3 regions of the Nitratidesulfovibrio vulgaris str. Hildenborough genome follow, and region 1 is predicted to be linked to each of the others. Evidence: riboswitches for the same ligand, from Rfam matches in the RefSeq annotation. Region 1 holds a riboswitch; each other region holds the start of a gene.

Region 1 (10,507 bases):
GCAGCGCACGATCTGGTAGTACCTGTCCATGCCGGAGACCATGAGCAGCTGCTTGAAAATCTGGGGCGACTGCGGCAGGGCGTAGAACATGCCGTGGTTCAGGCGGCTGGGCACGAGGAAGTCGCGCGCACCTTCGGGCGTGGCCTTGGTGAGGTACGGCGTCTCGATTTCGAGGAAATCGAGTTCGTCGAGGTAGCGGCGTGCCGACTGGGCAGCGCGGTGACGCAGCATGAAATTGCGGGCCATGCGCGGACGGCGCAGGTCGAGGTACCGCCACGCAAGACGCAGGTTCTCGCTGGCCTCGGTACGGTCTTCGATGAGGAAGGGCGGGGTCTTGGAGGTGTTGAGCAGCTTCCATTCGCTGACAACCACTTCAATCTCGCCGGTCTTCATGCCCGGGTTGGTCATGCCCTCGGGACGGGGACGAACGCGCCCGCGGATGGCGAGAACGTATTCGCTGCGTACGATGTGGGCGTCCTTGTGGGCCTCGGGCGCGAAGTCGGGGCTGAAGACGACCTGCGTCAGGCCCTTGCGGTCGCGCAGGTCGACGAAGATGAGCCCGCCGTGGTCGCGGCGGTACTGCACCCATCCCATGATGCACACGTCGTTGCCCACGTCTGCGGCGGTGAGTTCACAGCACGAGTGGGTGCGCTGCCAGTCGCCCAGCGGGGCGACGTACTGCTGATGTTCCAGCTGGATGTCGGCAATCTGGTCGCTCATGACGTATCCTTCGAGGGCTTACGCGCCCGCTGCGAGAAGACGGGCCGCGACGGCATCGCGCCCGATGGTTTCCTGTTCGCCGGAGTCCATGTCCTTGACCACGACGGTACCTGCGGCGAGTTCATCGCCACCGAGGATGAGACACGCGCGCGCGCCGGACTTTCCGGCGAGGCGCATACGGCTTTTGATGCTGCCCGCGCCGAAGCCGACGCTTCCGGTGAGGCCCTGCGCACGCAGGTCTTCAGCCAGAAGAAGGGCGGCGTCCTGCGCTGCGGGGTCGAGCACCGCCACATGGAAGTGGGGCCGGGGGGCATCTGCACCGGGCATCATGAGCGCAAGACGCTCCATGCCGCAGGCGAAGCCGACACCGGGCACGTCAGGCCCGCCAAGCTGGGAGATGAGACCGTCATACCGACCGCCCCCCGCCACGGAACCCTGCGAACCGATGGAGTCGGAGACCACCTCGAAGGTGGTGCGGTTGTAGTAGTCCAGCCCGCGCACGAGGCGGTCGTTCAGCACGTAGGGCACGTTGCGGCTGTCGAGGATGCGCAGCACCGCGTCGAAGTGGGTGCGGCATTCGGGACAGTTGTGTTCGAGGATGGTGGGGGCGTTGGCCGTCAGTTCGCGACAACCGGGCACCTTGCAGTCGAGCACACGCAACGGGTTGGTCTCCATACGACGGCGGCAGTCCTCGCAGAGGGCCGCATTGTCGATGGAGGCGAGAAAGTCGGAGAGCGCCTTGCGGTAGAGCGGGCGGCATTCCTTGCAGCCGAGGGAATTGATCTGGAGCGAGAGTCCCGTCAGACCCAGTTCCGTCAGAAAGCGCATGAGCATCAGCACCAGTTCGGCATCGGCATGGGGTTCGACAGGGCCGAGCACTTCGCAGTTGATCTGGTGGAACTGGCGCATACGCCCCTTCTGGGGACGTTCGTAGCGGAACATGGGGCCGGAGGTGAACAGCTTGGAGACGGGCTCCTGCGTGTGCCTGCCGCTTTCGATGTAGGCACGCATGACCCCCGCAGTGGCTTCCGGACGCATGGTCAGCGAACGATCCTTGCGGTCGGGGAAGGTGTACATCTCCTTCTGCACCACATCGGTCTCGGTGCCGATGGAACGGCAGAAGAGGTCGGTGCGTTCGAGGATGGGGGTACGCAACTCGACAAAGCCGTACCTGCCGAAGACCTGCCGCGCGACAGACTCCATACGCGTGAAGACGTCGCTCTCGGGCGGAAAGAGATCCGCGAAACCCTTAATCTTGGTGATCTTGCTCATGATACGCCGCCAGTCTTCGGAGTGTCGTCCGCACGCGCGAAGGCGCGCACGTCACGAGGCGCGCAAGGTGCGCGAAAACGGTAATCTGTAGTCCAAGGCGGACGTGTTGTCAAAAGGCTGTCAAGAGGAAAGGTCGCGCCCGTGGCCCGTGCGTCCCACGACCGTGGGGGGGCATACACGCATGGGTGCGGTCTTGCGTGTGGTGAGCAGCAGCGGGGTCACGGGCAACCCGCGCCCGGTGTCGACGCGCAGGGCGAGATACGCCCCGAAGGGGTTGAGCGCGATGCCACGGTTGCACAGGTTGAACAGGGTGCCTTCGCGCCATGTGCACGAAGGGGCGTGCAGCACGGTGCGCCACGTCACCGCGCAGCCTCCGCAGCCTTGCCGCACGAGGCGCAGCATCTCGGGCAGCGAACGCCAGCGGGCCTGCCGCAGCCTGCTTGAACTGCCGGGCATCGGCACACCATGCGAAAGATAGTAGGGCGACCAGCGGTTGAGCACGGCGACAAGCACCCCACGCGCGGCGACGCGGAATGCCTCGGCCAGCACGGCTGCGGCATCATCGACGAATTCGAGCACGTTGAGCAGCGTCACATAGTCGAACGCATTGTCCTCGAAGGGAAGATGGTCGCCCACGCCAAGGTGGAAGTCGGCGCGCGGCCCGAGGCGCGACCGTGCCGCGGCCAGCATGTCGGGGCTGGCGTCGAGGCCCGTCACGTCGAAGCCGCTTTCCCAGAAGTACTCGAGAAAGATGCCGGGGCCGCAGCCCACATCGAGCAGCGAATGCCCGCGGCGCGGCCATCCCGAGACGAGATGCTGCAAGAGACGGCGCTCATGCCGTAGCGCGAAGGCACCGGCAGGGGTGTCGGCCCAGTCGAGGAAGCTTTTCACGTCTTCGGCGTTCCACATGGCGGAGTGTCACCTTGTTGGCGTGCAGAAAGGGCGGGAATGCGATTGCAGCATGGGTCTGACAGGACACCAGCACGGTTTCAGCCCGAAGGGCCGCCAGAGATGACCGTCAGCCGCTGGCCCCGGGGCAGGGCCAGCCAGTTACGGGATGAACATACCCCAAAGCCACGACGTCGCAAAGGGGAGGCGGCATGCCACGCCACAGGGGGTGCAGGGCCACCCCGCCCCGGTATCATGGCCCAGCCTTGCACGGAGTCCTGCCCCACGGCGGGCATGACCAGAGGGACGCGTCGACCGGGAAGGAGGGTCACACGACGCGAAGACCGGGCATGTGCTGCCATGGACCGGCACGACCTCGTACTGGGGCTGCCTGTCGGCGTCACAATGGGGACGTCGACCGATGCAGAGGCACTGCAAGGCTACCCGGCCGCGACCTGTGGCCTCAGGGCCCGCCCCGCGGATGGGGGACGGGCCCTGAGGCGCAAGATGAGGGAGAGAGGGACTGGCTAGGCGTCCAGCCTAGCCCTGACCCTGCGTGCGGCCTCGACCATGTTGGCGAGGGCGGCCCGCGTCTCGGGCCATTCGCGGGTCTTGAGGCCGCAGTCGGGGTTGACCCACAGGCGGTCTACGGGCAGCACCGCCGCCGCACGCAGCAACAGGGCTTCCATCTCGTCCACGGAGGGCACGCGCGGGCTATGGATGTCATAGACCCCCGGCCCCACTTCGTTGGGGTAGCCATGCGTGGCGAAGACATCCAGCAACTCCATGCGGCTGCGGCTGGCTTCAAGGCTGATCACATCGGCATCCATGCCGGCGATGCGGTCGATGATGTCATGGAAGTCGCAGTAGCACATGTGGGTGTGCAGTTGCGTCGCATCCGCCACGCCCGAGGTCGCAAGCCGGAAGGCACGCACCGCCGCATCGAGATACGCCTCCTGCGCGGCACGGCGCAGGGGCAGCCCCTCGCGCAAGGCGGGTTCGTCGACCTGCACCACGGCAAGCCCCGCCGATTCGAGGTCGGCCACCTCGTCGCGCAGGGCAAGCGCAAGCTGGCGCAAGACCGTCTCTCGCGAAATATCGTCCCGCACGAAACTCCAGCAGGCGATGGTCACGGGCCCGGTCAGCATGGCCTTCATGGGACGGGCGGTGAGTGAACGGGCGTAGGCACTCCACGCAACGGTCATGGGTTCGGGACGCGACACGTCGCCATAGAGCAGGGGCGGCTTCACGCAACGCGTGCCATAGCTTTGCACCCAGCCGTCGGAGGTGATGCAGAAGCCTTGCAGCAAGCCGCCGAAGTACTCGACCATGTCGTTACGTTCAGGCTCGCCGTGGACGAGCACGTCGAGGCCCAGAGCCTCCTGCTCACGCACCATCATGGCGAGGGCGTCGCGCATGGCGGCTTCATAGGCGTCCTGCGTGAGGCTGCCATCACGCAGGGCGCGACGTGCGGCGCGGATGTCCGGTGTCTGGGGGAATGAACCGATGGTGGTGGTGGGCAGGGTGGGCAGATGCAATGCCGCCCGCTGGGCCACGATGCGTTCCGCATAGGGCGAGGTACGGTGCTCCATGTCGGACGTCACTGCGGCAAGCCGCGAGGCCACCGCCGGGTCGTGGATGCGCGGACTGACGGCCCGCTGACGGCGCACCTCGCGGTTGGCTTCCAGCGAGGCCGCGGTCGAAGGGCCGTAGACGCCTCGTACAACTTCGGCGACAAGGCGCACTTCGGCGCACTTCTGACGTGCGAAGGCCAGCCATCGCGCCACTTCGGGGTCGAGTTCGCGCTCCGAACCGAGGTCGACAGGGCAATGCAACAGCGAACACGAGGGGGCCACCCACACCCGGTCTTCACCCAGACTGTCGGCAGCGCGACGGACAAGGTTCACGGCCGCATCGATGTCGGCGCACCAGACATTGCGCCCGTCGACCACCCCCAGAGAGAGGGCCAACCCCGGCGTGCCCTCACCGGCGCCCAGCACCTGAAGGGCGGCGTCGAGGTCGTCACGTCCACGGACAAGGTCGAGATGCAGCACATCCACAGGCAGGTTCAGTGCCACCGGGAGGTTGTCGGCGCAGGGCGCGAAGTAGCTGGCCACCATCAGCGTCGCATCGGGTACGGCGGCCCGAAGCCGCGTGTACACCGCCGGAAAGAGGTCGCGCACGGTCTGCGGCAGGTCGAGTGCCAGCACAGGTTCATCAAGCTGCACCATCAAGCCTCCAGACGAGTAGCCACGCGGGCACGCGGGGGGGCATGCGGAAGTGAGCTCACGAAGGAGCGTCGCGTAGGCGTCGCACAGGGCGGGCAAGAGGGCGAAACGGTCTGAACCGTCGACACTGCGCGCCAGCCACAGCCATGTCAGCGGGCCGGGAAGGACGGCCTTGGGGGTGAACCCGGCATCCTGCGCCTCGCGCAGCTGCGCCACGAGAGGGGAGGCATCCGGGGCGAAGGCGGTGTCGGCGTCAAGTTCAGGGACAAGGTAGTGGTAGTTGGTGTCGAACCACTTGGTCATCTCAAGGGGCGCGACGGGCGACAGACCAGCTTCGCCACGCGCCATGCGGAACATGAGGTCGATGTCCTGCCCTGTACCTGCTGGCGACGCAGCAGCACCGGACGGACTGAACCGTGGCGGTATGGCGCCCAGCATCAGGGTCAGGTCGAGCATGTGGTCGTACAGGGCGAAATCGCCCACGGGCACCACGTCGATACCCGCATCACGCTGCATGGCCCAGTGGCAGGCCCTGAGGCGGGCCGCCTCTCCTTCGAGTGCGTGCCGCGAGACGCGGCCTTTCCAGTAGCCTTCGACAGCCTTCTTGAGTTCTCTGCCCGCGCCGATGCGCGGGAAACCGAGGTTGTGGGTTCGCATTGCCACCTCCGGGAATGCGTAAGGGGGTGCCCGCATGACGGGCGTCGCACCGTTGCGCCATGCGCATGGGTGCTGCGTGCCGGGGTCCGGTTCGCGCGGCCTCAACAAGGGTGGGGGACGTCTTCCGACTGACGGGCGAAGAGATGATGCCGAGCGGTCGCACCATGCGAAATTGAAGCCCACTCGACAGGGCGGCCCTTCCCGGTGCCTTGGCACCAGTGGACGCAGCCCTTGCAGCCCGATCACGGCAGCGCGCCTGTACCGGATTCGCACCGGTTTCCGTTTCCTGCCCACCGGAGCGCCGAAGCACTCCATATTGATACATCAGGAAATACTGATATCAATATATCCTGTCAACCAGATATAACAAGTGTGCTGCGGCGTCCTGCCCCCCGCCTTGACCAGCCGTCGTGCACCTCTTGGACCTACCGCGCCGCAACCCGCGGTCACGTCCATGCCGTTGCCACATGACGCAAAAGGCCCGCCCCGCGTAGGCGGGACGGGCCTTGAAGACCGATGAAGGCAGGAATGCGCGACTAGCGCTGACGCGCACCCGTGGCGGCAGACGACACCATGCGGGCATAACGGCGCAGCAGCGGCGAGGTGATTTCCTTTTCGACGGGCACGAAGGCGGCCCTGCGGCGGGCAAGTTCATCCTCGTCCACCAGCAGGTCGAGGGCGCGCGCGGGGATGTCGATGCGGATGCGGTCGCCCTCCTGCACAAGGCCGATGGGCCCGCCTTCGGCGGCTTCAGGCGAGACATGGCCGATGGCTGCGCCACGGGTGCCGCCGCTGAAGCGCCCGTCGGTGATGAGCGCCACATCCGCCCCGAGGCCCATGCCTGCGATGGCCGAGGTGGGAGTGAGCATCTCGCGCATGCCGGGGCCGCCCTTGGGGCCTTCGTAGCGGATGACTATGGCGTCTCCGGCCTTGATACGCCCTCCCATGATAGCCTCACAGGCGGCCTCTTCGCTATCAAAGACGCGCGCCACGGCCTCGCGCACCATCATCTCGGGTGCCACGGCAGACTGCTTGACCACCGCACCACCGGGCGCAAGCGACCCCTTGAGAATGGCGATGCCGCCCTGCGGCGAATACGGGGCGTCGACAGGACGGATGACATCGGCGTCACGCACCTTGGCCCCCAGTGCATCGAGATTCTCGCCCACGGTGCGCCCGGTCACGGTCATGGCACTGCGGTCGATGAGCCCTATCCTGTCGAGTTCGGCCATGACCGCGGGAATGCCCCCTGCGGCATGGAGGTCCTGAATATGATGATGCCCGGCGGGCGAGAGTTTGCAGAGGTTGGGCGTCTTGCGGCTGACCTTGTCGAAGATGTCGAGGGTGAGGTCGAGTCCCGCCTCTGCGAAGACGGCGGGCAGGTGCAACACGGTATTGGTGGAACAGCCAAGGGCCATGTCCACGGCCACCGCGTTGGCCACGGCCTTCTCGGTGACGATGTCGCGCGGGCGGATATTGCGTTCCAGCATCTCCATCACCTTCATGCCCGCATGCTTGGCAAGGCGGATGCGCGCGGCGGTGACGGCGGGGGTCGTGCCGTTGCCCGGCAGGGCAAGGCCGATGGTCTCGGCAAGACAGTTCATGGAGTTGGCGGTGAACATGCCCGCGCACGAACCGCAGCCGGGGCATGCGCCCTCGACCAGTTCATCGAGTTCGGCCTCGGTCATGTCGCCGCGCTGGACGCGTCCCACGCCTTCGAAGACGGTGATGAGGTCGGCACGACCGGCAAGGGTGGCACCGGCAAGCATGGGGCCGCCGCTGACCATGACCGAAGGTACGTCAAGGCGCAGCATGGCCATGAGCATGCCGGGTACGGACTTGTCACAGTTGGGGATGAACACCAGCGCGTCGAAGGGGTGCGCGGTGGCCATGATTTCGATGGAGTCGGCGATGAGTTCGCGCGAGGGCAGCGAAAAGCGCATCCCCTCGTGGTTCATGGCAAGGCCGTCGCACACCGCGATGGCGGGAAACTCGAGCGGGGTGCCCCCGGCGGCGCGGACTCCGGCCTTGACCGCCTCGGCGATGTCGTCGAGGTGGATATGCCCCGGTACGACCTCGTTGGCGGCGTTGACCACGCCGACCAGCGGGCGGGCCAGTTCTTCGCGGGTCAGCCCGAGGGCGTGGAGGAGAGAGCGGTGAGGGGCCTTTTCCAGCCCGTGGGTCATCTTCTTGCTGCGCATATAGCCTCGCACGGGAATGACGCCGAAGGCGTCAGTTGCGGTCGCGGACGGCCATCCAGCCGCCCGTCAAACCCATGAGAACCGGAACGGCCACTAACAGAACCGCCTGTTCTGGCGGCGGGAAATGCAACTCCATGAGGAGCGGGGGAACGGCGAAGAACGGCCCTACGAAACGGTAGACGAGATGCAGCAGCGCAAGGGCCGCGCCGCCGCCCACAAGGCCCAGCATCGCGCCGCCCACAAGCAGGGGCAGCCGTATGTACCAGTTGCGTGCGCCCACCAGCTTGAGAATCTCTATCTCGTCGCGCCGGTGCTCCAGCGTGAGGCGCACCGAACTCGCCGAGACGAGGGCCAGCACCAGCGTGAGAAAGGCGACGCTAGGCCACACCACGAAGGCGCTCACACCGCGCCACATGCGACCGAACTCGTCCTTGAGCGGCGTGGAGGTCACGCGCTCGACACCGGGGAGGTTCTTGAGGAAGGACTGCGTCTCGCGCGCCCAGCGGCCCGCGTCGACCTCACGCGGCGAGAACACCAGCAACGCCGTGGGTGGCAGGGGGTTCACGCCGCCGGAGGGCAGGGCGTCCGCCCCGCCGAGGCGTTTCGCAAGAGCGGCGAGCGCGTCATCGGGCGTCCATGTCTCCGCACGGGTCAGCCACGGCATGCGCCGCACCTCGTCCCATTGCGGGCGCACCTGTTCCAGCGGCGTACCGGGACGCCAGTACACCTGCCACACGGTCTCGCCACGGGAGACGCGGAATTCGGCGTCCACGGTGGTCAGGGCCATGAGAAAGACACCGCCGAGGAACACCGCCAGCGTCACGGCGGCAAGGCCCAGCGTGTGCGCCAGCGGGTGCAGGGCCATATCGCCCACCCCCCGCGCGATGAGCCGCAGTACCGTGCGCATCACGGGCCCTCCAGCAGGTCGCAGGCGTCAGCCCGACATGACAGACGCGCCCCCGGCCAGTTGGCATGGGTGATCATGCCGTCATCAAGGTGTATGAGGCGCGCCGCGGGATTGCGCCTGATGAGTTCGGGGTTGTGCGTGGCCAGCACCACAGTCGTCCCGTAGGCGTTGAACTGCATGAACACGTCCATGAGGCGCAGCGAGAGGTCGGGGTCGAGGTTGCCCGTGGGTTCGTCGGCAAGCAGCACCTGCGGATTCACGACGATGGCGCGGGCCACGGCCACGCGCTGCTGTTCACCCCCCGAAAGCTCACCGGCGGGAGTGTCGAGGCGGTGCTCAAGCCCCAGGGCGCGGGCCACGGCGCGTACGCGCCGCCCGGAAGCACGGGCGTCGAGCCCGCGCACCTCCAGCGGCAGGGCGATGTTGGCGAAGGCCGTTCGCGCAGGCAGGATGCGAAAATCCTGAAAGACCACCGAAACATGGCGTCGCAGGGCGGGAAGGTCGTGTGAACGCAGACGGGCGAGGTCGAACCCCGCCACCTGCGCCTGCCCGCGTTGCAAGGGCAGCGCGCCGTGCAGAAGACGCAACAGGGTGGTCTTGCCTGCCCCGGAAGGGCCGGAAAGAAAGAGGAAACCGCCCTTCTCGAGCGTGAAGGAGCAGTCCTTCAGCGCCCAGTGCGAGCCGTAGTTATGCGAAAGGTGCCTGATGTCGAGCATGACGGCACATCAAACCAGAGCACGGCGGGCATGGCAAGAGGCGTGTGCAGGGAGAATGCAATCACCCCGTCCGGGATGGCATGGAAGCGTGCCACACGGCCGGTCAGGCGACGGAACGTTCATCATGTCCGGGACTCCGTACGTGCGGGCATCTGGCACACCGTCCCGTGACCGCGTCCATGGCATCGACGTCGGCGTATCACTCTGTCAACGCGACAGCCTCATCACCCGACGCCCGTAGCGGCGGTGCCGTGACTCCCGAAAGGTCGTGGCTTGCCGAGGCAATGGTGGAACGGATGCCACCAAGTCCGAGAAGTGTATGATAGATGAAGTCATGCGTGACCGGTGTCCCGCGCACACGACGCAATCTGGCGACCACATCGGGGCGGCTCTTTTCGTATACGTCACTGTACCACAGGAAAAGAGGGACCTCGTACTGTTCATCGGCCACCTTCTTCGTCCCGTGGAAGAAGACACCGTTCTCACCCAATGACTCGCCATGATCTGACGTATACAGAACGACGGCATTGCGGTCGCGCAGCACATCGATCGTCTCTGCGATCATCGCATCGGTCTTCACGATGCTGTTGTCATAGGCATTAATGACATTCGCGATGTCGCGCGGCATCGCCTCATTACTATACGTATCGGGCATGAAGCGACGATGTTCCGCCGCGTACTGCTGGTTGTATGAAAAGTGCGACCCCTGCGTATGGAGCACGACAAGTTTGCCCCCTGCATTTGCCACGAACGCCTGCAGGCGGGTCACAAGATCCCGGTCGACGCCCTTGAGGTACTCCACAGTGCCCGCACCTGAGACAAGGGCGTCTGTGAGGTGACCGCTACGACCGAGCCTGTTCTGGCGCGAAAAGAAAGCCGTATCGTATCCGTGCTTGTTGAAGAGGCTGATGAAGGAAC
Region 2 (10,507 bases), 750 kb from region 1:
GGCCCCGCCCAGAGACCGGCTGCACCGGGCGGTTTCGGTCAGGTAACCGAGACCTCCCGCGCCGTGACCGCGACTCATGACGCTCATGCACTGACGGCGATGACACCTCTTGCCCGAAGGCTGGACACCGCGCCCGCCGCGCCCGACAACAATCGGCAAAGCCCCCTGCAAGAGGCCACCCCGCCGGTCTCACCGGGGGGCACGACAGATGTCTCGCCGGACGGACATCCCCCTGTCCGCCTCCGGACAACCCCTCTCTCTGACGGCCCGACAGCCGGATTCGCTTCCGACGTGCCCTTGCCTCCATTCTTCGCCTTCCGTGACGCGCTGTGCGTGGACTACCTGAATGAGCTCATGCGGCGCTGCAACGGCGACACCGTCGAAGCCTGTACCCTGTCCGGCCTTTCGCGGTCACATCTGTATGAGATGTTAAGGCGTTATGGATTCGAGACCCCTCGCAGGAAGCGGACGCAACGGGCCAGAAGCTGAAGTGTCATCCCCTCTTTTTCTGTGATTACGGAATAGCGCACATCCATATCCGCAATCGCGGAATACTATTCCTCTATTGCGGATTAATCTCGCCACGCGTTGGCAGCACCACGGCAACACAACGACAACACTGCAAAACCAAACACTTTTTACACGAACCGGAGGCTTGGCACGCTTCTTGGTAAATAGATGCCAACATACTGGGCAGGTCGGTCGGAGCCCAGAACCCTGTCGCCGTGCACTCCGGACAAAGTAGACGGCGACAGGGTGCGGACATGACAAACATGTCCGTCGCTGCCAGAACGGCAGCAAACTGTGCCTAGGCGGCATGGAATGCGCGTCATCCGCAAGGATGGCGCGCATTTAACATTACAGAAGAGAGACAGGAATCCGGCAACGGGCATGGCGGCGGCATGCGTCCCCGCTACCGGGGTTCTGCGCAGCCCCACCCAAGGGACACGGCGGCGGACACGGCGCAACCCGCCAGAGGGAACGGGGTATGATGCGGGGCGTCATCCGGAGGGATGACTCAAAGGGATGATTCAGCCGATGGCAGCCCCCGAAAGGCAGACAGACGCAATATGCCGCCAAGGGGATGCCTTCCATACGGTCAAGCAGGAGTCTCGCCCAGCAGTTCAAGCAGACGCTCGCTCAACTGCTGCAAGTCGGGCTTGGCGAATTGGGCATCAGCCCCCACCGAACGCCCCTTGTGTTCAAGCTTGTCGGTGACCAGCGAGGAGAACAGTGCCACGGGGAGCACACGCAAGGCGACATCCTCCTTGATGCGGCGGCACAGGGTGAGCCCGTCGAGGCGCGGCATCTCTATGTCAGAGATGACCGCCTGAACCACGTCGGCGATGCGTTGCCCCCGCCCCTCGGCCTCTGCGCGAAGGGTTTCGAGCATCTCCCACGCACCTTGCCCATCATCCGCCTGCAACACCTCGAAACGTCCGCTGGCTTCGAGAAGGTTGCGCACCAGCTTGCGCACCGAGCCTGAATCGTCGGCATGCAAGACCGTATAGCGCCGCATCGGCGCTTCCTGCGCAGTCGCGCGTGTCCGCCCCATGCGGATGGACAGGTCGGGGTGCATCTCGGCAACGATGCTCTCCATGTCCAGCAGGAAGACCACACGCCCCTCAAGCCTCACGACCCCCGTGATGGAACTGGAACTCATCCCCTGCAGAAAACGCCCCGGTGCCTCCACATCTATCCAGCTGATGCGATGGATGCGCGTGACTCCGGACACGAGAAACCCCGTCACCACCTGATTGAACTCGGTGATGATGATCTTGCGCTGGGCCGCGTCGTCGCTCAGGGGCTTGCCGAGGTAGGCCGCGAGGTCGACCAGAGGGATGATGCGGCCCCCCCGGTGCGCGAAGGCACCGAGCACCGCAGGATGCGGCATCTCGGGCAATGCCGTCACCGTCTGCTTGCGGATGATCTCAAGCACCTTGGCGACGTTGACGCCGTAATGACCGCGATAACCGGGCTCGTCGATGTAGAATTCGACGATCTCCAGTTCGTTGGTGCCGGATTCGAGCAGTATCTTGCTTTGCGACACGGTTCTCTCCTGAAAGGGACTTCGATGATTCTACCCCTCATGCCCGCCGAACGCCACAGGTTAGGCTTGCCTGCCCGCCCCTGTCGGCCTATCAGACGGGACGAACCGAAAGCACGCCGGAACGCCTCCGTGGAGAATCATGTCCCATAGCCCCCACCCCACGACTGCACAGCCCCCCCGGGCCACGACACGCCGCCGCAACGCCGGAAACCGGGCCGCCCTTGCCTTTTGCCTTTGCGTGGGCGGCGGTGCGCTGACGTTCCTGCTTCTGCGCGACCCCGCGCTGCTGGCATGGTCACGGGCGTGGCCCGCGCTTGTCAGGCCGCTGGGCGTCATGCTGCTGTCGCTTGCCGCAGGACTTGCCGCAGGGCTTGCCATCGAAGGGGGGGGCTGGGCCCCCATGCTCGCCCGCCTCGCCTCGCCGGTCATGCGGTGGGGCAGGCTGCCCGAAGCCTGCGGGGCGGCCTTCACCACCGCCTTTCTCTCTGCCGCCGCCGCCAACTCCCTGCTCATGGAGGCCTATCGGGAGGGCAGGATAACCCTGCGGGAGATGCGCCTCGGCTACCTCATGGGTACGGGGCTTCCCGTCTTCCTGCTGCACCTGCCCACCACGTTCTTCATCGTCACCCCGCTGGCGCGGGGCGCGGGGGTCACCTATCTCGCCATCAACGGACTGGCGGCCCTGCTTCGCACAGTGGGCGTGCTGGTCGCCACACGGCTGACCACCATGCCCCATACAGCCGGTGAAGCACCCCGGACGCACCACACACCACGCACTCGCACCCTGCGCCCGTTCGCCGAACGGTTCCGCATGAGGCTGACACGCCTTGTGCTCTTCACCGCCCCCACCTACCTCCTGATGTACGCCCTGCATCAGGGCGGTGTGTTCGACGTCCTGCGCAACGCCACTGCCCACTGGCTCACCGACGGGTTCCTTCCCGTCGAGGCGGCAGGGGTGCTGGTGTTCTCGGTGGCTTCGGAATTCTCTTCCGGGGTGGCGGCGGCAGGCGCGCTGCTTGCGGCAGGCAGTCTCACCACACGCGAGACGGTACTCGCCCTCATCATCGGCGGCATCATCGCCACGCCGCTTCGGGCCATCCGCCACCAGTTTCCCGCACATGCGGGCATCTTCACGCCCGCACTGGGCCTTTCGCTGCTCGTGCAAAGCCAGTTGCTTCGCATCGCCTCGGTGGTGGTGGTCACGGCAGCGTGGCTGGCCTTCGCCTGACCGGCCGCCACCCGCGCCCTTGTCACCGACCAGCCGCACCTGCCACGTCGCCCTCAGGCCGGGAGGCCTCAGACGGGATGACGACACCCCGGCCGGACAGGCCCCCACAACGCCCCCCCGATGGCCCCCGATGTCCCATGGTGCCCCTCCTGATGGTACCCCTGACGCCGAGACCCGCGGGGCACTCTGCCATAGGCCCACGGCATGTCTAGGCCGGGGCACATGCCCGAAGCCCGCGGCTTCACGCAGGCACGACACTGTCGCGACCGGCGCACACGGCAGCATGCTTGACACGTCGTCCACCTACGGCCTATGCCGCACGAGTCAGGTGCCCTGAGCGGCTTGATAGGGAATCCCGTGTGAATCGGGAGCGGACCCGCCGCCGTAAGCCCATAAAAGACCTTCTCCCCCGTGTGCCACTGGACGACCGTCCGGGAAGGCCGGAGCAGGTCGGGTGAGCCGGAAGACCTGCCTGACACGTCCGATGCCATGCCCGGCGACAACGGGGCTTTTGTCCGACCGGGCCCACGGTGGCGACCCGACACATGCCGCGCCCGGCGCGCAGCCCTGTGGTCATCCGTCCTGCCGTCCACGCCAATTGCCCGCCAACCTCCCTGGAGGTTGCCATGTCTCGCCATCCCATGGTCACGAGGCTTCTCTGCCTCGTCTTCTCCTGCCTCATCATCCTCGCCTGCTCACCGGCTTTCGCCGGGCATGGAGCGCCCAAGGCCCAGAAGACGGGCATACTGCTCGTCGCCTTCGGCACCAGCGTCGAAGAGGCCCGCCCCGCGCTCGACAAGATGGGTGACAGGGTTCGTGCCGCACACCCAGACATCCCCGTCCGCTGGGCCTATACCGCCAAGATGATCCGCGCCAAACTGCGTGCGGAGGGCATCGCCGCACCGTCGCCCGCCGAGGCGCTGGCGGGCATGGCTGAAGAGGGCTTCACCCATGTGGCCGTGCAGAGTCTGCACACCATCCCCGGTGAGGAATTCCACGGCCTGCTTGAGACCGCACACGCCTTTCAGGGCCTACCCAAGGGCCTTACCCGCGTGAGTGTCGGCCTGCCCCTCATCGGCACCACCGCGGATGCCGAAGCCGTGGCCGAAGCCCTCGTCGCCAGCCTGCCCGCCGACCGCAAGCCCGGCGAACCCGTGGTCTTCATGGGCCACGGCACCCCGCACCCGGCCGACATCTGCTACCCCGGCCTGCAATACTACCTGTGGCGTCTCGACCCCGACCTGCTGGTCGGCACCGTCGAAGGCTCGCCCTCGTTCGACAACGTCATGGCCGAACTCGATGTGCGCAAGGCCAAGCGCGTGTGGCTGATGCCGCTCATGGCCGTCGCCGGCGACCACGCCCGCAACGACATGGCGGGTGACGAGGACGACTCGTGGACCAGTCAGCTTGCCAGACGGGGCATCGAGGCCAAGCCCGTACTGCACGGCACCGCCGAGTCCGACGCAGTGGCAGCCATCTGGCTGCGTCACCTCGACGACGCACTGGCCCGTCTGAACTAGCATGTCACGCATCCGCCGCCGCACCGCGCTGGCACTGGGGGCCGCCCTCTGGCTGCTCTCCGTGCCCGCAGCCTGCCTCTTCGGGCCGTTCGACATCGGCCCTGCTGAGGTCATGCGTCTGCTCGGTGCAGCGGCGGGTGTCCCCGTATCCGGCCATGTGGACCCCATACGCCTTCTGGTGGTGGGGGACATCCGCCTCGCACGCGTCTGCCTCTCGCTGCTGGTCGGTGGCGGACTCGCCATGGCAGGGGTCGTCTTTCAAGGCGTGCTGCGCAACCCGCTCGCCGACCCCTTCACGCTCGGCGTCTCCAGCGGCGCGGCCCTCGGCGCCAGCGTCGCCATCAGCTTTGGCGTAACCCTGCCCGCTGCTGTCGCCCCCGCCCTCGTGGCGGGGCTCGGCGTGGTGACCCCGGCTGCGCTCTTCGGTGCGTTCGCCGCCTTGTCGCTCGTCCTGCTTCTCGGCACGGCAGCCGGGTCGTTCCGCCGCGAGACGGTCGTGCTCGCCGGGGTGGTGGTCTCCACCTTTCTCGCCGCGCTGGTATCACTCGTGAAGGCGCTGGACGAGGAGTCGGTATCGAGCATCGTCTTCTGGATCATGGGCAGCCTGCAAGGCCGTGGCTGGGCGCATACCGCCGTGTTGCTGCCGCCGCTGGTGCTCGGACTTGCCGCCGTCGTGCGCCATGCGCGCGACCTCGACGTGCTCGCCCTCGGCGACACGCAGGCGAGTCAACTGGGCATGAGGACGGGCTACGTGCGCTGCGTGCTCCTGTGCGGGGCCAGCTGCATCACAGCAGGCTGCGTCGCCGTCTCGGGGGTCATCGGCTTCGTCGGACTCGTGGTACCGCACCTGCTGCGACTGGTGCTTGGCGCGGCGCACGGCCCGCTGCTCATCGGGGCGTGGTTCGGGGGCGGCATCCTGCTGCTATGGTCCGACGTAGTGGCCCGCACGCTGCTTTCCGGCGGTGCTGAACTGCCTGTGGGGGTCGTCACCGCCCTCGTGGGCGGGCCGTTCTTCTGCCTGTTGCTGCAACGCGAACAACGGCGGGAACGCCCATGATGGAATGTCGTGCTCTCCATGCGGGGTATGCGCAGACGGAGGTGCTGCACGGCATCGACCTTCGCATCGCGCAAGACGAACTCGTCGGGCTTCTCGGCCCCAACGGCAGCGGCAAGACGACGCTGCTGCTCGCCCTTTCCGGTGTCCTGCCTGCCCGTGGCGGTGACGTGCTTCTGGACGGCACGCCCCTTGCCGCCATGGCCCCGCGCGAACGTGCACGGCGTATCGCCACCGTACCGCAACGCCCCGAGGTCATCCCGGATGTGGACGCCTTCTCTCTCGTCCTCATGGGACGTTACCCGCACACGGGGCCGCTTCGGGGGTACACGGCCGTCGACCATGACGCGGCCGCGGCCGCCCTTGCCGCCACCGGCACAGCCCACCTCGCGCGCCGCAGTGCCGCCACCCTCTCGGGGGGGGAACTGCAACGGGTGCTCGTGGCCCGGGCGTTGGCGCAGGACACCGACACGCTGCTTCTCGACGAGGTGACTGCCGGGCTTGACGTCGCCCGCATGGTGGAGGTGTTCGACCTGCTGGCCCAACGCCACCGGCACGGGCTGCGCATCGTGGCGGCCATCCATGATATCAATCTCGCCGCCCTGTACTGTACGCGGCTGGTCTTTCTCAAATCGGGCAGGGTCGTCCTCGACGGGCCTGTCGCACAGGTCTTCGATGAACAAGCCCTATCCGCCATCTATGAGACGCGCATCACCGTCCACCCGCACCCCGTCACCGGCACACCACAGGCGAGCATCGTTCCGGGTGTGGGTGCTGCTGGTGTGCCTCATGGTGCTGCACACCGCGCCATGTGAGGCCGCGCCCGTCTCCTGCACCGACGACACCGGGACCGTCATCACGCTCGAAGCCCCTGCGCGGCGCATCATCGCCCTGTACGGGGCGTTCAACGAGATTCTGGTGGAGATGGGGCAGAGTGGGCGCATCGTCGCCCGCACGGATGCCGACGAAGCGATTCCCGCCCTCGCCGGACTCCCTGCCATAGGCACGCACATGCGTCCGAACCCTGAACTCGTCGCGGGGCTGGCACCCGACCTCATCCTCCAGATGGAGGGACGACGCGAGGCGGCAACCTCCGTCGACGCCCTGCGCGCCCTCGGCATTCCCGTCGCCGTGTTCAGGGTCGCCTCGTTCGGCGACCTCTTCTCCGTGCTGCATCGCATGGGGACGCTCACAGGGGCGGAACAGGATGCCGCCGCCCTCGAAGCCCGATGGACGGCACGCCTCGACACCGTGGCGGGGGCCATCGCACGCCAGCCGCACGACACAGGGACAGCCGACGGCAAGGACCACACACAGCATCCGCCACGCGTGGTCTTCGAGGTGCGTTACCCCAACCTGCTGGCTGCCGGGGCCGATTCCATCGTCAACGACATCATCACCCGTGCTGGCGGGGTCAACGCCGTCCAGCAGCCCGGACGGGTCGTCCGCCTGAACGAGGAAGAACTGCTTCGCATGGCGCCGGATGCCTACGTCTACCAGTACGGCCCCATGAACCCGACCCCCGTCGCCCCCGACCAGCGCCCCCACTTCACCGCCCTTGACGCCATACGCGACGGGCGTGTGCTCAAGGTGGACGAACATGCCTTCTCACGCCCCGGCCCCCGTTCCGTCGAGGCCGTGGAACAACTGGCCCGCTTTCTCCACCCTGCCGCATTCGACACGAATACAACGACCGCAAGGAACTGATATGCAACCCGGAACACTCTACGGCATCGGCGTCGGCCCCGGCGCACCCGACCTTCTGACATTGCGCGCCGTCTCGACCCTCGCCAGGGTCGATGTGGTCTTCGCCGCCGCATCGTCGCGCAACGACTACTCCGTAGCCCTCGATATCGCCCGCCCCCACCTGCGGCACGACGTGACCATCGAAAGGCTCGACTTTCCCATGACCCGTGACCAGTCCGTGCTCACCGCCGCGTGGAAGGCCAATGCCGACGCCGTCGAAGCGGTGCTGCGTACGGGCCGGAACGCGGCCTTCCTCACGCTTGGCGACCCGCTCATCTACAGCACCTTCGGCTATCTGCTGCGCACACTCACGGCACTCGCACCCGACCTGCCGGTGGAGGTCATACCGGGTGTGACCTCCTATCAGGCCGCAGCAGCCAAGACCCGCACCATCCTCTGCGAATCGGGCGAGAACCTGCTCCTGCTTGCAGGCATACAGGACGCCGCACGGCTGGACACCGCCCTCACGCGGGCCGACAACGCTGTCATCCTCAAGGCGTATCGCAACTTCAGTTCGATACGCACCATGCTTGCCAGCCATGAAGCCACACGCGACACCGTGTTCGTGTCGCGCCTCGGCATGGAGGGAGAGGTGGTCGCCCGCGACCTCCACGCGGCCCCCGAACATCCCCACTACCTCAGCCTGCTGCTGGTCACCGACCGCAAACATGGCAACCCGGAACATACCGCCGAGAGCACCTCGGACGCGGAAGCGGACGAGACGGCGGACTAGGCCCGTTCGCAGCCCCCTTCAAAGGCGGTGCCCGTCCGGTCACAGGCATGACGAATGCCGACGAGGCAGCAGGCCCGTGCCTGCACGGACACCGCGATAACGAGGGACGAAGGCTCGCAGGGGCACAGGCATGACGCAAGACGCCCTCCATCGGTGAGGATGGAGGGCGTTCCGTGTCTATCCAGCAGGCAGCACGATATCTGCTGAAGCTACCCCTGCTTGAGGCGCTCGATAAGTTGCTGAAGTTCCTGCGCCATGGCGGCGAGTTCGGTGACCGCCTGCGCAGACTGCCGCATGGCGTCGGCGGTCTCGGCGGCGATGCGGTTCACTTCTTCCGTACCGCGGCTTATCTGTTCGCTGGCTGCGGACTGTTCTTCGCTGGCGGTGGCGATGGACCGCACCTGATCGGCACTGGCCTCGACGAACGTCACGATGCGTTGCAACGCAGCGCCAGCCAACCCCGCCAGTTCATTACTGCGCCCCACCGACATGGACGCCTGTTCCATTCCGGCGATACTGTCACGCGTACCGTTCTGGATGGCGCGCACCGCTTCGCCCACTTCGCGAGTGGCGTTCATGGTCTTCTCGGCCAGTTTGCGCACCTCGTCGGCCACGACGGCAAAGCCGCGCCCCGCATCCCCGGCACGAGCCGCCTCGATGGCGGCGTTGAGGGCCAGCAGGTTCGTCTGGTCGGCGATGTCCGAGATGACCGTCATGATCTGTCCGATACCCTCGGCCCTTTCTCCAAGGGTGCCGAGGCTGCCGCGCAGTTCGCCCGTCTGGGCGTCCACCGTGCCGATGGCCTCGACCATGGACAGGACGACACCTGCACCATCGGTGGCCTGCTGTCTGGCCTTGTCGGCGCTTTCCGACGCCTCTGAGGCATTACGGGCCACCTCGATCACGGTGGCGGTCATCTCCTCCATGGCCGTGGCGGCCTCTGCCGAGCGCTCACGCTGGAGGTCGGCACCGCGCGAAGACTGCTCGACCTGCGCGGCCAGCTGTTCGGAAGCCGAGGTGACACGCATGACGATGCCTTCGAGACGGCCCGCTGCATCAAGCAGACCTTCGCGGCGGGCACCTTCGGCCTGCCTGCGGGCCTCTTCGGCGACACGGGTGGCCTCCTGTGCGGCAAGGCTCTGTGCTTCGGCCTCGGAGGTCTTCTGCTCTGCGGTGGCGATCATCTCCCGCAGCCTCTTCACCATGGTCGTCAGGGCCGAGGCGAGTTGTCCGAGTTCGTCGTTCCGGTTCAGGTTGATGTCACGCGAAAGGTCCCCCGCCGCCACGTCCGTGGCGAAACGCACCCCTTCCCCCAGGGCCTGCGAGATGCCGCGTACAACGAACACCCCGACGCCGACGATACACAGCAACACCACACCAGCGGCCAAGGCGCTCCTGTTGCGGATGGAGACGATGCTGTCGAAGATGTCCGACTGTTCAGCCGTGACCCCAACCATCCAGCGCGTCACAGGCTCACGCTCGAAGGCGACGATCTTCTCCTGCCCTTCGAACAGATAGCGCACCACGCCAGCGTCCTTGCCAAGCATCTCGCGCCCCCACTCCATCGTGGAGAGGTCAAGCTTCATGATGAGGTCGCGCCGGGGATGAGCCAGGACACGACCTTTGGCATCCGCAATGAAGGCATATCCCCGCTTGCCCACCTTGACACGGGACACGGCACCTTCTGAAAGCCCCTGTAGCTTCACGGCACTGTAGACCACCCCTGCGATGCGACCCGAGACCCTTACGGGGGCCGCTACGACGAAGATGGGGTTCCCGTCGATGCCACTGGCGAACACGTCGGAGATGGCGACCTCGCCTGACATGGCCTTTCTGAAATAATCGCGGGAGGAGACGTTGATGGCATTGCCGTCCTTTCTGTTACTTGCCAGCACGGCACCATCAGGGCCGACCAGCGACAACGTCTGGAGTAGCGGCCTACGGCTTATGCGCGATTCGAACATACGGCGCACGGCTTCGAGCGCGGATTCCCGTTCTGCATCTTGCGATGCGAAATACCGCATGATCTCATATGAATCGGCATCCAGCTCGACATCACGCCTGCAGGAGTCCACGAGGCCAGAAAGCTCTCTCCTCAGTGCATCGACAGCAATAGCCTGCTGCTCGACAAGCGCTTCACTGACGGCAACACTCGATGCTTCATAAGCGATCCATG
Region 3 (10,507 bases), 490 kb from region 1:
CGCCTCGGGCCTATTGTATGCGGCCTACAGCATGCTGGGGCGCGTGGCTGCACGGCGCGGTATCGATGCGTGGGTGACACTGCTGCACATCTTCGCCTATGCGGCGGTGTTTCAGGCTGTTGCCAACCTTCTGCTGGCGGCCTATGCGCCGGGACTGGGACTTGGTGCGGCCGGATTTGTAGGGTCTGGCATGGCCCCCGGTTGCTGGCTTGCGCTCTTCATCCTTGCCGCAGGGCCGACATTGCTCGGCTTCGGGCTGTACAACGTCTCACTGGGCCTGTTGCCCGTGGTGGTGGCCAATACCATTCTTCTACTGGAACCAGTGCTCACGGCGGTCATCGCCGACGCATGGCTTGGCGAGAAGCTGACAACCATGCAATGGGCCGGTGCGCTGCTCATCGTAAGCGGTGTAGGCCTGCTGCGCCTCATCCCCTCCAGGGTGAAGGTGCCGCCGCAGGCCAAGGCTGCTGATGCCGTGCCCTCTACAATGCAGGAAAGGGAGGCCCCATCGCACGGTCAAGCGTGAGGCCGTGTGGCTTGTCCCCCACCTGACGGGCGGGAGGCGAAGGTACGGACATGCCTTCGCTTGCCGCCCTCTTCCGTCTGCATGGGCGGCCTGCTGTCCGGCGACGATGGCATGCAGGCACGTGGCGAGGGCCGACGGCTGTTAGCGGAATCGCCGGTTACTGCCATGGCAGGTGGCTGATGCCCCTTCCACTGTGCCAACGTAGAACGCCCCGCGAATGCGGGGCGTTCCGTGTCAGCTTCGTGCGACTGTCGCCTTTCTAGCCCATCTTCTTCTCGAGTTTCGCCCACGTGTCCTTGAGGGTCACGGTGCGGTTGAACACGGGCGCACCGGGCACGGAGTCCGGGTCGGCGCAGAAGTAGCCCATGCGCTCGAATTGCACCTTGGTGCCGGGTTCGATGCCGCCCAGCGAAGGTTCGAGCATGGCGCGGACGACCTTGAGCGAGTCGGGATTGAGATTGTCGGTGAAGACACCGCCTTCGGGCACGTCATCGGGGTCGGATACGGCGAAGAGTTGCTCGTAGAGGCGCACTTCCGACTCAACGGCATGGGCAGCGGAGACCCAGTGCAGCGTCCCCTTGACCTTGCGACCGTCGGGCGACGAACCGCCGCGCGATTCGGGGTCGTAGGTGCAGCGAAGTTCGACGATGTTGCCCGCCTCGTCCTTCACCACCTCGCGGCAGGTGATGTAGTAGGCGTAGCGCAGGCGCACTTCGGCACCGGGGGCGAGTCGGAAGAACTTCTTGGGCGGGTCTTCCCTGAAGTCGTCACGTTCGATGTACAGCACGCGCGAGAAGGGCACTATGCGCGAACCGAAAGACGCGTCTTCGGGGTGGTAGGGCATGTCGAACTCTTCGACCTGCCCTTCAGGATAGTTCTCGATGACCACGCGAATGGGGTCGAGAACGCCCATGACGCGGGGGGTGGTGGCGTTGAGGCGCTCGCGGATGCAGAACTCGAACAGCCCGTAGTCGACCGTGCTGTCCGCCTTGGCGACGCCGATGCGGGCGCAGAATTCGCGTAGCGCCTCGGGGGGCACGCCGCGACGGCGCAAGCCGCTGATGGTGGGCATGCGCGGGTCGTCCCATCCCTTCACGAAGCCGCCTTCCACAAGCTGGATGAGCTTGCGCTTGGACAGCACCGTGTAGGTGAGGTTGAGCCGGGCGAACTCTATCTGCTGCGGGTGGTAGACGCCGAGGGCATCGAGCGTCCAGTCGTACAGTTCGCGGTTGTTCTCGAATTCGAGGGTGCAGATGGAATGCGTGATGCCCTCAAGCGAGTCGGAGATGCAGTGCGTGAAGTCGTACATGGGATAGATGCACCATGCGTCGCCGGTACGATGGTGGTGGGCATGGCGGATGCGGTACAGCGTAGGGTCGCGCATGACCACGTTGGGCGAAGCCATGTCTATCTTGGCACGCAGCACGTGGGTGCCGTCGGCGAATTCGCCAGCTCTCATGCGGCGGAAGAGGTCGAGGTTCTCTTCAACGCTACGGTTGCGGTAGGGGCTTTCGGTGCCGGGCTGCGTGAGCGTACCCCGGTGGGCGCGTATCTCCTCGGCGGAGAGGCTGTCCACGTAGGCTTTGCCAGCCATGATGAGCTGTTCGGCGAACTGGTAGAGTTGTTCGAAGTAGTTCGAGGCGTAGAATTCACGGTCGTCCCACGAAAAGCCCATCCATGCCACGTCGGTGCGGATGGAGTCGACGTATTCCCGGCTTTCCTTGACAGGGTTGGTGTCGTCGAAACGCAGGTTGCACTTGCCGCCGTATTCGTTCGCTATGCCGAAATTGAGGCAGATGGACTTGGCGTGCCCGATATGCAGATAGCCGTTGGGTTCCGGGGGAAAGCGCGTGTGTACGCGACCGTCGAAACGGCCCGTTCTGTTGTCGGCGACAACGCGGCTGCGCACGAAGTCGAGGCCGGGAGTCGCCTCGGTGGTTCGTTCGGAAACGTTCGGGTTCTGTTCGCTCATGGTATGGTCCCTTTTGTGTGGGCTGGGGCTGGATTGGCGTCCTCACGCCGGACACGCCAGATTACGGGATGGGCCGTGGGTGGTCAATGGTGCTCTGACGTCCGGCACTCGTGGCCGAAGCGCAAAGTGCTTGCCATATCATAGGCGGTCGGGGATTATGATATGTGGAGGCAACTATGAGAGGGCTGATGGAGTTGTACGGTCTTTCGGCCGCCGACCCCGAGTGTGCGGCGCGTCTTCCGTCCGGCGTACTGCTGGATGGAGGGTCCCTGTCACATCATCCGGCGCCCATGCTCTTCATCGAACCGGAGTCGGGCGGCATCGTCGAGGCCAACCGTGCCGCGTGCGCCTTCTATGGGCACCCGTTCGAATGTCTTTGCACGATGTTCATCGACGACATCAACATGCTGCAACGGGATGAGATACTGGCCCGTCGCAGGGCCGCCGCGACGGGACTGGCGAACAGGTTCTCCATGCCGCATCGCCTTGCGACCGGTGAGGTGCGCGAGATGCTGGTGCATTCGCACCCCGTCATGGTGGGCGAAAGGCAGTTGCTGTTTCCGTGGTGCACGACGTCACCGAATGTTCACGCATGGGCGAGGCGTTGCGCAGCCGCGAAGAACGTCTCGAACTGGTGGCGAGTTCAGCGACGCTGGGCCTCTGGGACTGGGATGTGCGCACAGGGCGGCTTTCCGTGAATCCGGGGTGGGTGGCGTTGCTCGGTTTCCCGGCGGGCTGGACGCAGCGGGGCATCGACGACTGGATGGAACGCATCCACCACGCCGACCGCAATCGCGTGCTCACGGCGCTCAACGCCCACCTTGAGGGGCGCACGGACAGGTACGAGGCAGAGTACCGCATCCATGACGGGGGCGATGCCCTGCGCTGGGTGCATGATCAGGGGCGGGTAGTGCGGCGTGATGCCGTCGGCGTTCCGGCGCGGGTCATCGGTCTGTTCATGGACGTGACTGCGCGGCGTTATGCAGAGGAGTCGCGGGCGCGGCTTTTCGAACTGTCTCTCGACATGCTGTGCATCCTCGACTTCGAGGGGCGATTCCACGAGGTCAATCCGGCGTGGAACAGCACCCTTGGCTGGACGGTGTCCGAGATGCTGGAGACGTCGCTGGGAGGGCTCACCCATGAGGCTGATGCCACTGCCGTGGCGCAGGCTCTTGACCAACTCGCAGCAGGTGAAAGGGTCCGGGGGCTTGAGGTGCGGTTGAGATGCAGCGATGGCACATGGAGGTGGCTGTCGTGGAGTGCGCGGCCCGAGGTCGAACAGAGACGCATCTACGCGGTGGTGCGCGACGTCACGCACCAGAAGCGGCAGGAGGTCGAACTGCGGCGGATGGCCTCGATGGATGCGCTCACAGGCGTCTCGAACAGGGCGACATTCATGGAGACCCTGGCCGACATGATGCAGCGTTGCTGCCACGACAGGGCGGTGGCTTCTGTCCTTGTCATGGATGTGGACAACTTCAAACTGGTCAATGACACGTGGGGGCACGCCGTCGGAGACGAGGTGCTGCGGCGGCTTGGCCGTGCGATGGTGCCCCTGTTGCGCACCGTCGACACCGTGGGTCGTCTGGGGGGAGAGGAGTTCGGCGTACTCTTGCCGGGCGTGGGGCCCGAGGCGGCGTGCTGTGTGGCGGAACGGTTGCGGGCAGCCATCGCAGCCATGGAGGTGCCGTGCGACGACGGACGGGGTGAGGCCTTGCGGGTCACGGTCAGTGTGGGGGTCGCGTCGTGTCCTCCCTATCATTCGGTGACCGAGGTGCTGCGCGCCGCCGACAAGGCCCTCTACCGCGCCAAGGCCTCGGGACGTGACCGTGTGGTGTGCGGCCCGGTGGCCCTTCTCGAGATGTCATGCCCCGAGTCGCCTACCATTCCTTGAAGATGAAGAAGGCCGCGGCCACGATGAGACCGAAGCCGACAAGATGATTCCAGCGTACAGGTTCGCCGAGATAGAGGGCGGAGAACACCACGAACACCGAAAGGGATATGATCTCCTGAATGGTCTTCAGTTCGACGGCGTTGTAGTAGCCGTAGCCCGCCCTGTTCGCGGGTACCTGAAGGCAGTATTCGAAGAAGGCGATGCCCCAGCTTGCGGCGATGGCAAGCGTGAGCGGCATGGCCTTGAACCGCAGATGCCCGTACCATGCGAAGGTCATGAACACGTTGGAGAGAAAGAGCAGGCCGATGGTGACCACCGGAACGGGGAGGGATGCGAACATGGAGGCTCCTCAAGGCGTATCGGTTGACGCGTGCGCGCCGTGCCTTGCTGTGCCGCGAAGCGCAGGCTTGGTCAAGCGTCAGGCCTTGCATTGCCGCATCGCAAGCGCCATGCCGTCTGGAATCATGCCCCGTCTGCCATGTACTGCGTCGTCTCACGCCATTCCGCCCGCCTTCGCACCTCTGTCATGCATTCCGAGAGTGCTCAGCCGTTCTCGTCCACCAGTGTCCCTGATGCGCGCAGGATGAGGTCGAGCAGCAACTCCTCGGTAGTGCGACCGTCATTGCCTCTTTCGCGGACGATGGCTGCTGCGTCCATGATGTCCGCCTGTTTCGCCAGCGCGGCGCTGTGGCCCGCGATGCTGGACGAGCGCCCTGCGTACAGGTCGGCGATGGTTGTCACCGTGGTCGAATCGGTGCTGAGCCTTGTGGCGGTGGCGGCTGCCGCCGCAGCGTTGGCGAGGTCCGCCGTGCCATCGTCGTAGGCGTTGTAAAGGTCGCTCTTCATGTCCAGCAGTGCGAGGTCGAAGCCGTCGCTGCCGGACTGGATACGTAGCGAACCGGAAAGGGTGGTGCCGCTGCCCGACGTCGTCATGCGGCTGTCTGTACCCCAGTTCGTGCCGTCCAGCAGGGAGATGCCGTTGTAGGATGTGGAGGAGATGATACCCCGCATCTCGTCCCGTAGCGACTTGTAGAGTGGCTTGGCGTTGGCCGTGGTCATGGTGCCCGCTGCGACCTCGTCTGCGATGTCCTTCATGTCGGCGAGGATGTCTTTGATGGAGTTCATGGCGCTGGCACCGGTGTCCATGATGCTCTGTGCTTCGGCCACATTCTTCGACGCCTGTCGCAACATGCCGGCGTCGGCGCGTAGTGTGCCGGAAAGAGCCTTGGCGGTGGGGTCGGTGCGCAGCGGAACGCTCGCCTCTTTCAGGACAAGGTCGCGCAGCGTCTTGCCGGTTGCACTCCCCATGAACAGGCTGTTGGTGAGCATGTCCTGCTGGAGAAGTTGCAGCGAGTAGTCGACGATGAAGCTTTGCAGGTTCCGGTCTGCCATGGCGTGCTCCTTGCCTGATAAACCCTAACGATAGTCGTATCGGACGGAGGGGAGGGAACTTTAGGGCTGACCTGAAAAAGGGAAGGCACCGCCATGACAGCGGCGAGGCGGTTGTTTTTTTGTGTCGGGCCGAGTGGGCATGGCGCAGCCATCCGCTAGCCGTGCGGTATGACGAGCCTTCTGCCGTGTGGCGAGCCTTGTCGGACACGTGTGTGAAGGTGAAATTTTAAGTGTTTTATTTCATGTCGTTACGAGGGCGATGCCTTGCCCGTCAACGGTTTGCGGGCTGCCTGTGCACCACGTGAAAGGGTTGCCGCGTCCTTCCCCGTCTGCTATTCGTGCACCGTCGTTCTTCTCCGGTTTCGGGAATCCGGTGCGAGTCCGGAGCGGTCCCGCCGCTGTCATCCCTGCGCCTCGGGCGCCACGCCACAGCCATGAAGCCACTGCCCCCTGCGGGCGGGAAGGCGGTTGTGAGTGGGGAGAGCCAGAATACCGGGCCGGAGCAGTCTCGATCCCTCGTTGCACGCGGATGTACCGGGGGTTCAGCCATTCACCATTCGCGGTGCGGGTGGCGACGTTTCCGACGTCGACCCGTGCCTCCGCACGCAGTGCCGCCCGTTGCCATGACGGGGTCCGCCGGTCTTGTGCGTGCCCGGAGCCAAGCATCCTATGCCCAAGAAGATTCTCAAGCGCGACGGCCGGGTGGAAACCTGGTCGGTCGACAGGGTGGCGCACGCCATCAACAAGGCCCTGAAGGCCAGCGGTATCAAAGACCCGTTGCTCGGCAAGCGCCTTGCCTCACGCGTCGAAGCCAAGCTTGAAGACGTGGACGCCCCGGAACAGGAGCACGTGCAGGACATGGTGCAGCGCGTGCTCATGGAAGCCCGTCTCTACGCAGTCGCCGAACGGTACATCATCTACCGCGAGAAGCGGCGCGAGATGCGCAACCAGAATCAGGCCTATCTCGACATCGCCCGCATGATCGAAAGCTACCTCGACCGTAGCGACTGGCGGGTCAACGAAAACTCCAACATGGGGCATTCGTATCAGGGCCTCATCCTGCATATGGCGGGGTCTGTGCAAGCACGGTATGTGCTTGAGAAGTACCCTGAAGAGGTTCGCCTCGCCCATACGCACGGCTATTTCCACATCCATGACCTTTCGTTCGGTCTTGCTGGCTACTGCGCGGGCTGGAGTCTGCGCGACCTGCTGCTCGAGGGCTTCAACCTCAAGGGCCGCTGCTGCGCCGCACCCGCCAACCACTTCGATGCGGCCTGCGGGCAGATCGTCAACTTCCTCGGAACGTTGCAGAACGAGTGGGCCGGTGCGCAGGCGTTCAACAACGTCGATACCTATCTCGCCCCCTTCGTGCGCCATGACGGGCTGACCTACGACGAGGTGAAGCAGACCATGCAGAAGCTGGTCTACAACCTCAACACCACGTCGCGGTGGGGCGGGCAAAGCCCGTTCACCAACTTCACCTTCGACCTCGCACCGCCAAAGCACATCGCCAACGAGCCTGTCATCATCGGTGGCGAGTTCAAGGACTCGACCTACGGCGAGTACGGGGTGGAGATGGAGATGATCAACCGAGCGTTCATCGAGGTCATGCTCGAAGGCGACGCCGACAAGCGCATCTTCTCCTTCCCCATCCCCACCTACAACGTCACCCCCGACTTCCCGTGGGATTCCGAGGCGGGCAGGCTGCTGCTGAAGCTCACGGCGCGCTACGGGGTGCCGTACTTCCAGAACTTCATCAACTCCGACCTCAACCCCGAAGACGTACGCTCCATGTGCTGCCGTCTGCAGATGGACCTGCGCGAGATTCGCAAGCGCACGGGCGGTCTCTTCGGTTCGGGCGACCTCACCGGTTCCATCGGCGTGGTCACGCTCAACCTGCCCAAACTCGCCTACCTCGCACAGGGAGAGGAAGACTTCCTCGACATGGTGACGGAGTATGCCGAGATGGCGCGCGACGCCCTCGAATACAAGCGCAAGCTGTGCACCAAGCTGCTCGAGGCGGGCATGTTCCCGTTCTCGCGCCGCTACCTCAAGAACGGCTACAACGGGCACTTCTCCACCATCGGTCTCATCGGCGGGCACGAGGCGTGCCTCAACCTGCTTGGCAAGGGCATCGAGAGCGAGGCGGGGCTGCGGCTCATGAAGCGCACCCTGAACCACCTGCGCGACCTCACGGTGCGTTTCCAGGAAGAGACGGGCCACATGTACAACCTTGAGGCGACCCCCGGCGAAGGCACCTGCTACCGCCTTGCCAAGGTCGACCGCGAATTGTACGAGGACATCGCCGTCTCCGGTGGTGACGTGCCCTACTATACGAACTCGACGCTTCTGCCCGTGGGCATCACCGATGACGTGTTCTCCGCGCTGGAGCATCAGAACGAACTCCAGACCCTGTACAACGGGGGCACGGTGTTCCACTCGTTCCTCGGCGAAGCGGCACCGGATGAGGACTCTGTGCGCAACTACCTCATGAAGGCCATGAGCAAGACGCGCATCCCCTACATCTCGGTCACGCCCACGTTCTCCATCTGCCAGAATCACGGCTATCTGCACGGCGAGCATTTCAACTGCCCGCAGTGCGGTGACGAGGCCGAGGTCTACACCCGCGTGGTGGGCTACTACAGGCCCGTCAACCGCTGGAACCTCGGCAAGCAGCAGGAGTACAAGGAACGCAAGGAATACAGCGCCAACAGCTTCTGCGGCTGCGGCAACGGCTAGCGCGCCGCGTCGGACAGCATGGTCACACGGGGCGGACGGTCTTTGCCGCCGCCCCGTTCGCGCATCAGACGCCCGGAGGCTCCGTGATACTCAATTCCAGCCAGCTTGAGGCCCTTCGCCAGCGCAACGACGAGGAGTTGCACCGTAACGGGCAGGGAACGCCGGGCTATCCGGCGGGAACCATCCGCGACCTTCTCCAGACCATCGAGGCACTGAAGAAGGAGAAGAAGAAGTGGCAGCGCACGGCGCAGGAACGCGGGCAGGCGCTTGAAGCCGTGCGTGCGGTGGTGTCGCGTGTGCATCTCCCCGGTGACGGCAGCGAATAGGCCCTCTGTCCCTGCGCGAAGGGGGGACGGTGTATGACCATCTCCCCCGATGCGTCGCTACGTTCACCGCCTGCATCAGCATACAGCAATGCCCGGAAGGTCTGGTACCGCCGGGCATTTCGCGTATGGGTGTTCCTGCTTCTTGTGCACCGGGATTGAAAGGCTGGCGGGCCATCAGGCCGGGCAGGTCGGGAGGTCGGGCAGGTCGGGCGGGGCATCAGGTCGGAAGGTCAGGCGGGTCATCAGGTCTGGTACCGTTCGATACAGCGGAAGAGGGGCTTCGGACTATGACGGGCGTCGCCTTCACTGTCTCGGGCGGCCGTGGCACGGTGCCGGTGAAGGATGCCCCGTGGTTGTGACGCCGCGACGCGACAATGGACAGAGAGGGCCCTAGTTGCGCCGGAAGGGGAAGGCGTCGCGGAAGACGATGGTGTCCCCGCTACGTATCTCGATGGCGACGAGGGCGATGTCGCCGCTGGAAAGGCCCTGCGGCAGGCGCGCCGAAGCGACAATCTTCTTGAAGCGCGAGATGCGGAAGTCGGCAGCCTCTGCCGGGATGGCAAGGTCGTGTCCCGTTCCTTTGCCGTCGATGGCCACGAAGACCACATGCCCTGCCAGTTGCCGGGACGTGTCACCGTTGGAGAGGCTGAACGTCACACGGATTTTCCCTTGCGGCGAAATCTGCACCTGCACATCGTCGACGCGTGCCTGCCCGTTGTTGATGGGCGAGATGTCGCGTTTCGGGGCGGACGCTGGTGCATCCTGAAAGAGGGGGGCAACGGTTGCGGCCTCCGAAGCATCGGAAGGTGTCCCGGTGGTTGCGTCGTCCGGCTGGTCCGTCGTGAGGCCGGGGGGGGTATCTCCGGCGGGGGCACCGGATGACGTCGCATCAGGCGTCGCCGTCGCCCCGTCACCGTGTGCAGAGAGGGGTGACGCACTCTCGCCCGGGGCGGAGGCTGTGGGGGCTGGTGTCTTGCGAGGGGCCACCAGTGCGTGCAATCGCACGGGGTCTTCGCGTTCGAGAAGGATTTCCAGGTTGGAGAGGCGTTCTAGTTCGACGCGCATCTCCTTGATTTCACGCGTAAGGTCGCGGTTGGCATCCACAAGTGCCGTATTGCCTTTCCAGAAGGTCGCGGCAGCCCATATGCCGAGGACGGCAAGGGCGGGCACGATGAAGAGCGTGGTCACCAGCAGGCGGAGTGCCAGCGGTGAGACGCGCAGCCTGCGGACATTGCCATCGTCCCGCATGAGCAGCAGGCTGTAGTGCTTCGCAGGGCGGGGCGCACTCACGGCAGCGGTGCCCAGTCTTCGCGGACGATGCGCCAAGAGGCACCGTACGGCTTGAGGTAGATGGTCTTGACGCCCTTGTCCCGGTAACCGCGCGTGTCCTTGTAGTCTTGTGTCATGTCGGCGGTGACGCCATCGGGGGTGATGGCGACGCGTACGCCTTCGAGGGCGACCTTCACAGGGCGGATGGTCGCCCACAAGGTGCGCTTGTGTTCGGCGATGGCGGCAACGCCGACGCGGTCGCCCTGTCGGGCGTCTTCGGCATACCACGAGGCGTAGCCTTCCACATCGCAGGTCTCCCACGCCTTGCGCCACTGTTCGATGAGTTCGGCGACGCGGGGGCTCACATCCTCAAGATAGTCGTCTTCCAT

Evidence for each region. A riboswitch is a leader RNA that binds a small molecule or an ion and turns the genes downstream of it on or off. The one in region 1 is predicted to bind cobalamin.
Region 2: another riboswitch for cobalamin. It lies ahead of DVU_RS03090 (sirohydrochlorin cobaltochelatase); the one in region 1 lies ahead of metE (5-methyltetrahydropteroyltriglutamate--homocysteine S-methyltransferase).
Region 3: another riboswitch for cobalamin. It lies ahead of DVU_RS13840 (ribonucleoside triphosphate reductase); the one in region 1 lies ahead of metE (5-methyltetrahydropteroyltriglutamate--homocysteine S-methyltransferase).

What each region holds. Positions count from the first base shown of each region.
Region 1 is NC_002937.3:3,538,690-3,549,196, forward strand. Features, by position in the region: gene aspS (aspartate--tRNA ligase) at 1-720, opposite strand, end outside; gene hisS (histidine--tRNA ligase) at 739-1,992, opposite strand; gene DVU_RS15810 (class I SAM-dependent methyltransferase) at 2,113-2,901, opposite strand; gene metE (5-methyltetrahydropteroyltriglutamate--homocysteine S-methyltransferase) at 3,408-5,765, opposite strand; cobalamin riboswitch at 5,863-6,086, opposite strand; gene ilvD (dihydroxy-acid dehydratase) at 6,302-7,966, opposite strand; gene DVU_RS15825 (cell division protein FtsX) at 7,998-8,873, opposite strand; gene ftsE (cell division ATP-binding protein FtsE) at 8,873-9,589, opposite strand; gene DVU_RS15835 (phosphoethanolamine transferase) at 9,789-10,507, opposite strand, start outside.
Region 2 is NC_002937.3:714,892-725,398, reverse strand. Features, by position in the region: gene DVU_RS03105 (sigma-54-dependent transcriptional regulator) at 1-489, shown strand, start outside; gene DVU_RS03100 (chemotaxis protein) at 1,100-2,050, opposite strand; gene DVU_RS03095 (hypothetical protein) at 2,190-3,278, shown strand; cobalamin riboswitch at 3,588-3,768, shown strand; gene DVU_RS03090 (sirohydrochlorin cobaltochelatase) at 3,905-4,798, shown strand; gene DVU_RS03085 (FecCD family ABC transporter permease) at 4,800-5,855, shown strand; gene DVU_RS03080 (ABC transporter ATP-binding protein) at 5,852-6,667, shown strand; gene DVU_RS03075 (ABC transporter substrate-binding protein) at 6,642-7,559, shown strand; gene cobI (precorrin-2 C(20)-methyltransferase) at 7,561-8,331, shown strand; gene DVU_RS03065 (methyl-accepting chemotaxis protein) at 8,541-10,355, opposite strand.
Region 3 is NC_002937.3:3,048,763-3,059,269, reverse strand. Features, by position in the region: gene DVU_RS13865 (DMT family transporter) at 1-526, shown strand, start outside; gene DVU_RS13860 (glutamine--tRNA ligase/YqeY domain fusion protein) at 786-2,498, opposite strand; gene DVU_RS16895 (PAS domain-containing protein) at 2,675-3,196, shown strand; gene DVU_RS13855 (sensor domain-containing diguanylate cyclase) at 3,091-4,392, shown strand; gene DVU_RS13850 (DMT family protein) at 4,379-4,732, opposite strand; gene DVU_RS13845 (flagellin) at 4,936-5,784, opposite strand; cobalamin riboswitch at 6,126-6,299, shown strand; gene DVU_RS13840 (ribonucleoside triphosphate reductase) at 6,454-8,523, shown strand; gene DVU_RS13835 (hypothetical protein) at 8,607-8,849, shown strand; gene DVU_RS13830 (hypothetical protein) at 9,240-10,139, opposite strand; gene DVU_RS13825 (L,D-transpeptidase family protein) at 10,136-10,507, opposite strand, start outside.